Regions from separate parts of the Paenibacillus sp. FSL R10-2778 genome, predicted to be linked through region 4. Evidence: riboswitches for the same ligand, from Rfam matches in the RefSeq annotation. Region 4 holds a riboswitch; each other region holds the start of a gene.
The links. Region 4 has a riboswitch for cyclic di-AMP ahead of NST40_RS16380 (APC family permease). Riboswitches for the same ligand answer to the same signal wherever they lie in the genome.
Positions count from the first base shown of each region.

Region 1 (3,212 bases), 3.3 Mb from region 4:
GATAAGCTGAAAAAAGCCCTTACACGGTTGCCCTCTTCTGTAGCAGAGATTTTTGCAAAATAATACAAATATTTATGGAACTATTGATAAAAACAACAAGGAGTGAGCTTTAAAATGTATCTGTTCGACACACATACACATTTAGATGCGCCTCAATTCGACGAGGATCGCGAGGAAGTTATAGCTCGTGCAGTAGAGGCCGGAGTTAGCAAGATGATCAATATTGGATTTAATCGGGAAACGATCCCTTCAACGATGAAGCTGGCTGAATCTTATGATTATATTTATGCAGCGGTGGGCTGGCATCCACAGGATGCGATTGATATGAAAGAGGGGGACCTCGATTGGATCGCCTCTCTTTGCAGCCATGAGAAAGTGGTGGCCATCGGAGAGATTGGGTTGGATTATTATTGGGATACCTCTCCCAAGGATGTGCAGCAGGAGGTCTTCCGCAAACAAATTGGACTAGCCCGTGAACTAAAAATGCCAATCTGTATACATGACCGTGATGCCCATGAAGATGTCGTACGGATTTTACGGGAGGAAAAAGCAAATGAAATTGGTGGCGTAATGCATTCTTTCTCAGGCAGCTGGGAAACCGCAAAAATGTGTCTAGATCTAGGATTTCATTTGTCATTTGGAGGACCGATCACGTTCAAAAATGCCAGAGTGCCTAAAGAGGTGCTTGCACAGACGCCATTGGACAGATTATTGATCGAAACAGACGCTCCATATTTGACTCCACACCCCTTCCGAGGCAAGCGAAATGAGAGTGCTCATGTGAAGTTAGTAGCAGAGGCTGCGGCTGAAATTAAAGGGTTAACATGGGAAGAATTGGCTAAAATTACGTATGCGAACGCACTGGAACGATTTGGGATTGTCTGAAAACAGGAGTAAAACGGGTGAAAAATAGAGAATGGCCGATATATTAAACTTTTTTAATATAAAAACGGCTGATTATTACAATATTTTAACCATATATTTGCGTAAACGTGGTTGAATCGTCCTTTACAACATGCATCAAAACAGGATATCATCTTTTCAGTGATGTGAGCTGTTGTTATTGTGACAGCCATTGATTCATGGATCGTCTCGCTGAGTCTCCGTATGGAGAACGGGGGAACCAATATTGAACTGCCGCATGCCTGTATCTTGAATACGACTAGGAATTGCCGCAGAACAATATTTGATTTCTTCACGTGGTCTTTGGGGTGAATTTAAGGGCAACCGCCGTGAGCGGGTGACCTGAAATAGGGCGTCTCTCTTTCGTCCGAACCCGACAGCTAACCCCGTAAGCGCAAGTAAGAGAGGCAACCTCGTGCACAAACATTCCCGCGTATTCTGACATCGGAGAAGCCACGAAAGAGTCCTCAAGAGAACTCTTTTTAGGCTTCTTTATTTTTGAATAAACTGAATGTTGCCCGCATACTGTTATATAACAGGTGTGGGAGTAGCTGTGCCGAGCAGGCGATCCATGAGCAGGAGACGCTAAGTTAATACGTGCGTATCCTGTGACAATCTCAAATAGTTTCGTCAAAGAAATTCAGTCCTCATGATATACAAATTGACGACGAGGCTATGTAAGGAGGATGGAGAGAATGGGCTTATTCCAACCAGAGGTATCCCATGATTCGCAGTCATCCAGCAGGTCTTTCGCATTACGGTGGGAGCAAGTAAATACTCGCGTACTTTTACTTGCAGGTGTGATTTCAATCGCAATCGCGCTGTTAATTCTGCTGTACGTACACGGTCAAAGTAATAAACAATTAGTTTTAGTAATAGACGGGCAAACACAGACACTTGAAACGCGAGAAGCACTTCTTGGTGATGTGTTGGAGAAAGAGCAAATTTCGCTGCAGCCGCATGATGAATTATCTTTAGGTCTGAGTGATGAAATAAAAGACGGTGACCGTGTCGTTATCAATCGTGCGCAGAAATTTAGCCTTACTGCGGACGGAGCAACAAAAACGTTATATACGACCGAAGACACTATCGGTCAAGCGATTGACAAACTGGGTATCAACCTAGAAGGCTATGATAAGATTTTTCCTTCGTTAGACACCACCATCTCTGCTGACATGGAGATTAAGATCGTTCGTATCAACAAGCAAACGGTACAGCGAACAACTAACTTACCTTTCCGTGTTATTAAGACAGCAGATCCCTCCCTTACTGTGGGAACAGTTAGAGTGGCACAGGCAGGCAAACCAGGCGTCATGGTTCAGCATATTGAAAAGATCTATCAAGACGGAGAACTGGCCTCTATGCGCATGATCGGCAAGGAAGTACAAACGGTAACAAAAGATAAGATCATTGCCGTTGGTACTAAAGCACTTCCTAAGCCTACTGTAGTTGCTAAAGCTACAACAACTTCCAAATCAAGCACTACCTCCAAAACGACTAAAGTTAGCGCTAAGACTAAGAACGTCACAAGCAAGGCTGGCGTAGACTTTGAGTACAAGAAGATGATTAAGAACGTCTCCATGACAGCTTATTCGTCAGAAGAGCCAGGGATAGGTACTAAAACTGCCTCCGGAACACGCGTAACGGAAGGTCGTACAATTGCAGTAGATCCGAATGTAATTCCTATTGGCTGGTGGGTTTATATCGATGGGCTTGGATTCCGCCGTGCAGAGGATACTGGCGGTGCCATTAAAGGCAATAAAGTGGATGTCTATTATGATTCCCTGAGCCATGCTCGTAATTTCGGCCGTAAATCACGTACCGTTTATGTGATTGGACCTGTGAAACCTGAGCTTAACTAGAACTGAAGCTTTTGCAAAAAATCCTTTGATAAGCTATAGTGATGATAACCGTTAAGGAACGCTGGATGATCATTTCGTTGATCGCAGAGCAACCGCTCATCACTTATACATTCTTTAACCAAAAGAAGAGGAGCGAATCCTCTTCTTTTTGCTTTTTTTGGAAGGAGTCAAGAAATATGATTAAGGAATTAATCGTCGTTGAAGGCAAAAGCGATACCGTAGCCATTAAGCGTGCTGTAGAAGCGGATACCATTGAGACAGGCGGCTCTGCTGTAAACCGGACTGTAATTGCTAAGATCGCGCTTGCTATGGAACGTAGAGGGGTTATTATTCTTACGGACCCGGACCATGCTGGGGAGCGAATTCGTAAAATCGTTTCAGCGAAGGTGCCGGGCTGCAAGCATGCTTTTATTCCAGAGAAGGACGCAACTCGAAAAGGGGATATCG
Region 1 is NZ_CP151956.1:40,963-44,174, forward strand. Features, by position in the region: gene NST40_RS00180 (HD domain-containing protein) at 1-63, shown strand, start outside; gene NST40_RS00185 (TatD family hydrolase) at 115-885, shown strand; cyclic di-AMP (ydaO/yuaA leader) riboswitch at 1,084-1,313, shown strand; gene NST40_RS00190 (3D domain-containing protein) at 1,599-2,765, shown strand; gene rnmV (ribonuclease M5) at 2,942-3,212, shown strand, end outside.
Region 1: it holds a riboswitch for cyclic di-AMP, as region 4 does, so the genes downstream of both, NST40_RS00190 (3D domain-containing protein) here and NST40_RS16380 (APC family permease) in region 4, are expected to answer to the same signal.

Region 2 (3,212 bases), 3.3 Mb from region 4:
AGCTAATGGTAACACCGCGTGAGGTAGAAGCGTGTGCGAACTTACCTTCACCGACATAAATGCCGACATGGGAGACACCTTTGCCACTTGTATTGAAGAATACAAGATCTCCGGCTCTTATATCATCACGGGAGATTGCTGTGCCCATTTGATATTGGGAACCTGATTGGTGTGGAAGGTTAATGCCAATCTTATCAAACACATACATTGTAAATCCGGAGCAATCAAATCCGTTAGTGGATATACCGCCGGATACGTATTTAGTACCGATGGCCTTGTCAATCACTTTATCCATTTTGGAATCTGCGAAAGCGCTTCCTGCTCCGATGGTGAGGATGATGGAAAAGCTTAGTACTGCTGCTGCTAACTTCTTCTTCAAAAGTGTATACCCCTTCCAAATGCCTACGAGGTTAGCTTAAGGGTTCGGTTGAAGGTCCCCTATGACCCCTCTATATAATGGAGGTCAATTCACCCAAAGTTGGTTCCCCCGTTTTCCTAATAGTTAGGAAACTCGGCTCATACTGTTGATTAGGATTAGCTTGTAATCAATACATGACAAAACCTTTGTAAATAACAACTTAATGATTACAAAAATGTTACTAAAATCTCACTGCGCTAATTGTAACAAACAGAAAGCCGCTTGGCAATCGTTTTTAACATATTAATGCAGAAAAATTGGCATTTTTACGGTAGAAAGGCATATGTAAGCGTTAATAATGACCTAATTTTTAATATAATTGCAATTTTTATCAAATAAACGTGTTTCAATTGGGCTCTAATAGTGTAAAAATATATTATGGAAAAAAGAAAAACCCGAATTTGATTACGGGCATAATCAGATTCAGGTTCATATAGTTGTAATTATGAGGTTATAGTTGTGAGGAAGGTTTCAATCGAAGGCTACAGCTTGATAAGCTGAAGTACTCATTACTCTTTTAGCGCCAACATAACGATTGGCCCAGTAGGCCTGACTGAGTGAAGTGATGGTTACTCCACGCGAAGAGGACGATTGTGCGAATTTTCCGTTTCCAACATAAATGCCGACATGGGATACTCCATTGCCAAGTGTGTTAAAGAACACTAGATCACCAGAACGCAGATTGCTTTTGGATACAGCAGTTCCAACGCTATATTGAGCTTTTGATGTACGAGGTAAAGTAAGACCTACATTCTTGAATACATATTTTGTAAATCCAGAGCAATCAAATCCGGCAGTGCTTGTACCTCCGGTTTTATAGGCAACTCCAATAGTCTTTGAGATTACAGTGTCCATCTTAGAGTCGGCAAAGGCGCTTCCTCCACCAATAGATAATGCCATTACAAGTCCTAGCGCCGCAGCGACGCATTTTTTTCTTAAATTATGTCTTTTCAAAAGATGTACTCCTTCCAAGGCCTGCGAGGTTAGCTTAAGGGTTCGGTAGAAGATTCCCTATGATCCCTGTAAAGCGAGATCAATTCACCCAAAATATGGTTCCCCCACTTCCCGGTGCAAAGGAATTAGGCGTGTTAAGCACCAAGAGAATGACGTTTCGACAGTTACACTTACGATAAATACATTTAGTTATGTAGGAATCGTTTCAATTGATTACAAAATTGTTACTAATAGCACAGGACTTATTGTAACAGAGCTTTTATGATTTTGCAAATACTCTTCAGTTATCCGTAATGAGAAAAAGTCCCAGCTCCTGAATACAGGAATTGGGACCTTTTTATTATGTCAAATAAGGTTAATTTATTGTGGAAATGCTTTGCTACACCATAGATGATATTGTGCAGAGATTCCCCACATTTTTAAGAGCGTAGAAGGTAGTGGTGAGATTTGCCGTATTATAAGTGCCGGCAGGCCGGGACAGAACAGACCCGTCAGTCCGCACACTAGCAGTAAGAGCAAGCCTCCCGCACCAAGTACAATGGAAACACCTATAGCAGGAATCAGTGACCGCAAGCAGATGAACAGTGAGGAGAACATTCCTGTACCGCCGGTGTAACCAAACTGCATATATAGAAGAAACAGGCGCACGATAAAAATATATATAAGCCATGCCAATACGTATGGTACTAAATGAAGTAACAAAGTGTAGTTAAACAAAGAGGATAAGAACAGCCCGTACATTTTTGGAGCAAGCCAGTAAAGCGGCAGCAGGGTCAGAACCCATTCGATTAGGCTAAAGACTAAGACAGGTAGTCCATAGATCTTCATGCCGGGGAAAAAGAACAGTCCGCGCTCGCCCCTTCGCTCCTGGTGGAGCTCATGCAGCAATCCTGCCCTTATGAAAGGAGAAAGCAGAAGTCGCAAGACAACAAGTCCTAGAAGCATCCATAACCAAGTGCGTATCGCAGGGTCAGTATTCAAGCTGAACTGTCCCTCGATATAATACAACAGTCTGCCCATACCGCTGCCGCCGGCGTCTTTATCTGGATAGCGCAGTAGAATTGGAATAATAGCAGATCGGATGAAACCATACATAAAGTAGCCCCAGAGCAGTCGGTAGATGAAGAGCAGAATTAAAATATAAAATTGCTCCTTCATGCTTTGCCAGCCGCGGGTTATCGATGTTCTCACAATCATTCACCTCACCAGACAAGAGTTCCGAGCACGGTTTCAAGTAGTTTAGTTACACTTAACGTCCAGCGAGAGAGCGTCTTGTGCTCTATTTCCGCCAGCCTAAAGTTGTTTAAATGTTTGCTCTCCAATAAGATGGAATGCTCAGGGTCAATCTCAGCAGAGAGAAGAGGCTTATCGCTTAACAATTGAAACGTAGTCTCTGCTCCTTCACCGTTCCAGACCCGCTGCACCGAAGAGCTGTCGGCGAATGTGAATTTCACGGGAACATCAACGTAATGGCTCCCTTTATTTGAAATCTTCACTAATGATTCGTAGCTTTGAGCATCGCCGCTGTTATTTTTTTTAAAAGTAATCGTATCTACTGAGAAGTCAGGCGCCCCATCGCCATAAATGTAATCATCGAAATATGCCTGCCATGATTTTTTGGTTACCTTCTCAACCACTTTCTGAAAATCTGCCGTAGCGGGATGCTGGAAACGGAACTTACGAGCGTAGGAGGACATGATGTTGTTCATTGCTTTGGTACCTACCTGGCGTTCGATATCTTTAAGTACAAGCTTGCCGCGGATATAAACATTTCGGCTATAGGAATCCGCCCCTGCATATTTCCACGTTTCCAGATTTAACGGCTCAGGTATAGTTACCA
Region 2 is NZ_CP151956.1:113,242-116,453, forward strand. Features, by position in the region: gene NST40_RS00540 (C40 family peptidase) at 1-379, opposite strand, end outside; cyclic di-AMP (ydaO/yuaA leader) riboswitch at 385-527, opposite strand; gene NST40_RS00545 (C40 family peptidase) at 890-1,318, opposite strand; cyclic di-AMP (ydaO/yuaA leader) riboswitch at 1,376-1,514, opposite strand; gene NST40_RS00550 (hypothetical protein) at 1,733-2,563, opposite strand; gene NST40_RS00555 (M1 family metallopeptidase) at 2,575-3,212, opposite strand, start outside.
Region 2: it holds a riboswitch for cyclic di-AMP, as region 4 does, so the genes downstream of both, NST40_RS00545 (C40 family peptidase) here and NST40_RS16380 (APC family permease) in region 4, are expected to answer to the same signal.

Region 3 (3,212 bases), 2.2 Mb from region 4:
ATTACGGCCTTTTCTGCCACACAAAATATTGTGGAGCAAGCAATAGCGTTAGGAGCCAATTTGCTGATCACGCATGAAGGTGTATTTTATAGCCATCATGCGGCGAACGAGTGGTTAGAAGGTGATCCGGTTTATCATGCGAAAAAAAGTCTGATCGAACATTCCCCAATAGCTATTTTTCGTTATCATGATTATTGGCATCGGCAAGAGCCGGATGGGATTATGATGGGTTTGCTGCGAGAGCTGGATTGGTCAGACTATGTGGAAGAGCAGCAAGCGGCTGCTACGATTCTCACTATTCCTGCTATGACTGTAATGGAAGCTGCTCAGTATATTAAAAGTAAGCTAGGCATCTCTTATGTACGCGCTGCTGGTGACCTGTCTCTGTCCTGCAAACGTGTAGGGATATTAGTAGGTTACAGAGGAGGCGGGATGATGGCTATTCCGCTTTTTAATGATCACAATCTTGATTTAATTATCGCTGGAGAGGGACCAGAGTGGGAGACTCCGGAATATGTGCGGGATGCAGGGCACCAAGGAAAATCTAAAGCGCTCATCATGTTAGGTCATGCGGAGAGTGAAGCGCCGGGGATGAAATATTTAGCTGAAATCTTAGCAGACAAATATCCCATGCTTCCTACCCGGTTCATTGCTGAACAACCCATCTATCAGATGGTTTAATCTGGGGAAATTAAGAGTACGGAATAAATAAACATATTATGGAGAAAATGAAGGGAAACAGGTCACTGAGAAAGGAGTGTTTCAATGGAAATTCCTTTGGAGGCTGATGAAGTATTAAGTCGGATCAAAAAGCTGCAAAGCGACGGAAGCTCAATCAGTAAAAAACAAGTAAAGCAAAGCGACCCAGAGCTTATGAGAAGTGCGCTGTTCTTTTTTCCAAGCTGGGAGCATGCATTGAAAAACGCCGATCTTTTGTAGCCATAGTATTGTAAAAGGAAGCTAAGTGGACAGGGGGAGATCTCTGATTCTGCTTAGCTTTTTTCTTTTTTATGAAATCATTCGTGCTGTTCATGTGAAATAATATTAACAAGCTTGCCAAACGGATCGGGGACATAGAAACGACGAACACCCCAAGGTACAGAAACTGGCCCAATATTGGTATTGAAGATTGTCGTTTCTTATTAAATAGGAAAGTACTGGTGAATCACCCCCTTTTTCGCTTGCTTCAGAGCTGTTTTTCTAAAGAAAACGAGTAAACAAGAGCAAAAGAAAGAGAAAATGAAGAGTATGCTTAATATGAAATGAAAAGCATTGCTTTCAACATTATTTTGACCAGAGCCCTCCTTTACAAGAAAACCTTACAAGAGTATGATTCATCTCAGAACTGAGAATTATCTTAAATTTACAATTACATAAGCAATCCGCTTAATTTCCGTTTCTGGAAAGCGGGGGAACCAACAACTGGCAGCCGATGTGAGAGTCGGCACTGGTTATGGGGTGAATCCTGTTCCGGGTGCATAATATGCATCCCTGCAGGTAGGGCAACTCTCACTGCCCGAATCCGACAGCTAACCTCGTAAGCGTATGGAGAGAGGATGAATGGCGTGTTTAGTGATGAATAGCCACAGAGAATCCCTCTGTGGTTTTTTGCTGCGTTTTTAAGCAGATATAGTCGTAGAATTTATTATGAAAGAGGTGTTACCTTTGCCTATCGCTAAACTGAACGGAACTTCGCTCTATTATGAAATCAATGGAACTGGCACTCCGGTTGTGTTTATCCATGGACATGGATTAACACACAGTATGTTCAAACCACAGCTGGAGTATTTTTCCGATAAATATAAAGTGATTTTGTGCGATTTACGGGGGAATGGCAAGTCTGGTAAACTGCTGGAGGCCCCACATGAGATTATTGAGACGCAATGTCTGGATCTGATTATGCTGTTGAATGACCTAGGTATCCGTGAAGCAGTTTTTGTAGGAATCGCCTATGGTGGCTTAGTCGTTCAGCATATTGCCAAACAATATCCTGAGCGTGTAAAAGCAATTGTGGTCGCGGATAGCTTTTGTAGGACTCACGGATCAACAATAGTAGGGAAAATACAAACTATGGCAGCATATTGCAGTTTACTAATGTATTATCTCCCAAGCGAGCTGGTGTTGCCTTCGATTCGGATGATGTACCGAGAGCGCTGGAGTCTGGCCTACAATGAGATTAGAAGAGGACTGCTGGACAAACGCCCCCGGGAGCTATATCGGCAAAGGCTGGCTACGAGCCATGTTGATTACACCAGATGTTTAAAGGCTTTTAAACGTCCCGCTTTGTGTATTGTAGGGGACTTTAATGAATTTGGAGTGAATTGTATGAAGGAAATGGTGTCTCAGCTGCCGCAGGCGCAGTTGGCGATTATTCCGAACGCATTAGATCCAAGTAATCTGTGCCAACCGGAGCAATTCAATGCGATTCTTCAACGTTTCTTAGAGAAGCAGCAGGGCAGTCAGCAGATTAGCTGATCTATTGGGAGACCTTCACAAGCGAAGCGTTTAAGTGAGAAAAAAGACGTCCAATAGCCAGGGAGCACGAGCTGGCTATTGGACGTCCTTTTGGGTTGAAATTTAGGGGAATTCTCCCTAAAATGAAGGAGATTATGGCTCCTAGAAAGTGGATTAGGGAAATCCTCCCTAATAATAGGATGTTTTTAGGAAGGATTTCAAGGATTTCCCTAATATAATGGACATCCAACTAAAGGCTGGCTTATCAGTAGTAAAATCTACGAATGAGCCAGCCTTTGGTTATTTTACTAACCGATGGATGTTGAACATTTACAAGCATATTGTACCTAGAACGCCACTTAATGTCCCACCCTACCACAGCATCAAATATAGCTCACCCGACGTGGGAAAGAACGGTAGACCTAAGTAGTGATAGTAAGTGTATAGAGGAAGGCGTAACAAGCAGCACATCTGCTACTCTTGCTTTTTGTACAATGCGATCTACTCGTGTAAGATTAAGATAATTCATACTAAAGGAGCTGAGTCATGATGTCTCAAGCTGAAACTATAAAACTGACTTCATTATCTTCAAAAGGGGGCTGCGGCTGCAAAATCGGTCCCGCCGATCTCATGCAGGTTATTCGCAGTCTGCCACCAACTGTTCCTAACCCGGACCTACTAGTAGGTCTTGATACTAGTGATGATGCAGGGGTGTATCGTTTAAGTGATGAATTAGCGTTAGTGCAAACTGTTGATTT
Region 3 is NZ_CP151956.1:5,918,730-5,921,941, reverse strand. Features, by position in the region: gene NST40_RS26520 (Nif3-like dinuclear metal center hexameric protein) at 1-681, shown strand, start outside; gene NST40_RS26515 (hypothetical protein) at 766-939, shown strand; partial or broken gene NST40_RS26510 (glyoxalase) at 1,017-1,112, opposite strand; cyclic di-AMP (ydaO/yuaA leader) riboswitch at 1,374-1,560, shown strand; gene NST40_RS26505 (alpha/beta hydrolase) at 1,666-2,475, shown strand; gene selD (selenide, water dikinase SelD) at 3,004-3,212, shown strand, end outside.
Region 3: it holds a riboswitch for cyclic di-AMP, as region 4 does, so the genes downstream of both, NST40_RS26505 (alpha/beta hydrolase) here and NST40_RS16380 (APC family permease) in region 4, are expected to answer to the same signal.

Region 4 (3,212 bases):
CAAATAATGCTTATGAATACGGTGGAACACGAACATTACAGCAGGTAAGAAAATGAATGCCATCCATACGCTCGAGAATTTAGTAATGATAAATATAAGCGTAATCGTCAATGTAGTCAGCATACCGATGGTATTTACTACAAATCTTTTCACCCATCCAGCGGGTCTTGTTTTGATCCAATGCACCATCATCCCCAGTTGGGATAAGGTAAAAGGAATGAACACGCCAACCGCATATAGTGGAATCAAACCTTCCGTATTCCCATGGAATGCAGTCACAAGTATGATAGACATAACTCCTAGAAAAATAATGCCGTTTGAGAAACCCAGGCGGTCACCACGGACCATAAATGCATGTGGCAGATATTTATCTTTTGCAAACATAAAGGCGAGCAGCGGAAACGCTGAATATGCTGTATTAGCTGCCAAGAACAAAATCACTGCTGTAATCCCTTGAATGAAAAAGTACAATCCGCCACGGCCAAAGGTCGATTCAGCGATCTGAGAGACAACCGTAGCCTTTTCATCTGGCACAATACCATACCAATACGCCAGCACAGTGATTCCGGTAAACATAAAGCCAAGGATAAGTCCCATGATCATTAGCGTCTTGGCTGCATTCTTCTCAGCCGGTGCTTTAAAGTTTGGGATCGCATTAGATACGGCCTCAACCCCCGTTAGGGCTGAACAACCAGAGCTAAACGCTTTTAATAGTAGAAACAAACTTACATTAGATACGGCGCTGCCTATTTCAGGAACATTCGCATGCGCGCCACCCATTGCATATTTAACGATACCGGAGATAATCAGAACAACAATCGAAACCACAAACAAATACACTGGAATTGCGATAAATGAAGCCGATTCAGTCACTCCGCGAAGATTAATGATTGTTAATAAAACGATAACAGATACAGCGATGAGAACAGTATGATTATGAAGACTTGGAAAAGCCGATGTGATCGCATCCGTCCCTGCCGAGGCACTAACCGCTACGGTAAGAATGTAATCCACCAATAATGAACCCCCAGCGAGCAGCCCTGTCGGAATACCAAGATTACTCTTGGCTACGATATAAGCTCCGCCTCCTTGCGGATAAGCAAAAATCGTCTGCCGATAGGATAAAATCAGGATGGCCAGCAGGCCCAATACGGCTAATGCAATTGGCAGGGAATACCAGATGGCAGTAAACCCGGCAGCCACTAGTACAATCAGAATTTGTTCCGTTCCGTAGGCTACAGACGAGAGCGCATCAGAAGACAGAACAGCCAGTGCTTTAACCTTGGATAACTTTTCATGATCGAGTTCATTCGACTTCATCGGACGTCCGATCAATAGTCGTTTTACCTTGCTTACCATGGTGGATACAGTTCCTTTCTTTGGGAGCTGAAACGGAATTTCCGTGCGCTGTTTTCATCGGTGGATTTCATAAATGCAGACACAAAAATAAGCATACGGAAATGATCCGCATGCTTATGCATGGTCATTTTCCCACCTTGCTTACGAGGTTAGCTGGCGGATTCGGGCTGTGGTTATAGCCCTACGGTAGAGATCTGTTCGACCCGGTTCCGATTCACCCCATTGGCATGAATGCCAAGTTTGGTTCCCCCGTTTTTCCTAAGAAAATTCAGCGCATATTCAACTTCTCACAAGGTCTAATATTAGTCTACAAAGTGCCTACAGTAAAGCGTTGAAAAAAATGAAAAAAGAATGAAAAAACATCCAATAAGCTCAAATATAGCGTCTTATTGGATGCTCTCTTTCATTATCTTCAATTATCCCTCTAGCCCGTGATTTTAATACCTTTTCAGCTTTTTTGTAACTTCCAAAGTAAAAACTAAAATCCTAAGCTCTCCTCAGCATCTACTTCAATCACTTCTTCTTCCCTACGTCCATACCAAAGAAGGAGACTTATTAGAGCAAACGCTATTAAAGCTAACAAAGGAATCGTTATAAATCCGAAGTAGTTCAAGTAATCTTTATTACAAGGAACACCAACTGTACAAGGTAGAACTTTACTTAACGCTGGAATCTTCTGTTCCGCATAATGATAGATTGAGATACTGCCACCAATCAAACTTAATGGAAGCACATAAGGAATGATGCGCTTATCTCCACGGAAAGTGGCAATTCCCAACAAAAATAACTGCGGATACATAAAAATCCGCTGAAACCAGCAAAGCTTACAAGGTTCATACTTCAAGACTTCACTTAAATACAAGCTACCAGCTACAGCAACCAAAGAGACGAACCAGGCCAGATAGAGGCAGTTACGCTTGCAAAAAGATAGGAATTTTGTCACTTTGCCTCCACTGCTTTTGCGGCGGTGTTAATTTCAGATGTAATCGCTTCAATATCGAAAGGTTCAGCCGTTTTCACTCCATTAATGTAGAGCGAAGGCGTAGTTGTCACGCCTGCGTCAGTTGCCAACTGAATGTCTTTCTTCAGCTCATCTGCATAAGTTTTCTCTTGGATGTCTTTACGCAACAGATCGTAATCGATCGCTAATTTATCTTTTTCAGCAAGGCTTACCAAGAAATCCTCAGTGGCCCATTCCACACTCTCATCCCCTTGCTGCGCATACACAGCATCATAGAACTTCCAGAATTCATCCTTATTCTGATGGTATACAGACAATGCAGCTAGTGAAGCTGTCTCAGAGTCAGGACCAACGAAAGCCATATTTACAAAGTAAAGAGCTGCTTTTCCCTCGTTGACAAAATCTTGAACAATTTTCGGTTTCATGGAGCCAGCAAATTGGGAACAAGCTGGACATTTGAAATCACCAAATTCAACAAGCTTAACAGGTGCATCCTCATTACCAATCCTAGGTAGCTCACTGTAATTGAATTCTACCGGTTCTCCTGTAGAGACATTCTTTGCTGCATCTTTCGAAGCTAACATAAACAATCCAACAAAAATGATAACTACTACAGCTATTGAACTAATAACTAAAATTCTCGTTTTCTGCTTCTGTTGCTCCTGTTCTACCCGTCGTTTCTCTTGTTTGCTCAACTGGGGAACATTTGGACTTTTTTTAGGTTTACTCAAGGAGAATTCCTTTCTGTCCTCTAGGGACTAATGTAGTTTTTATCATATACATTTAAAATTATATAATTATTAATCTCTTTTTGGCAAACAGTATGGTCAAAAAAAACAGCGTGACTCCAAAAGGAGAAACGCTGCTCTTATTTTAAAAATATATAATTCCA
Region 4 is NZ_CP151956.1:3,709,486-3,712,697, forward strand. Features, by position in the region: gene NST40_RS16380 (APC family permease) at 1-1,359, opposite strand, end outside; cyclic di-AMP (ydaO/yuaA leader) riboswitch at 1,484-1,643, opposite strand; gene NST40_RS16385 (disulfide oxidoreductase) at 1,838-2,302, opposite strand; gene NST40_RS16390 (DsbA family protein) at 2,299-3,051, opposite strand.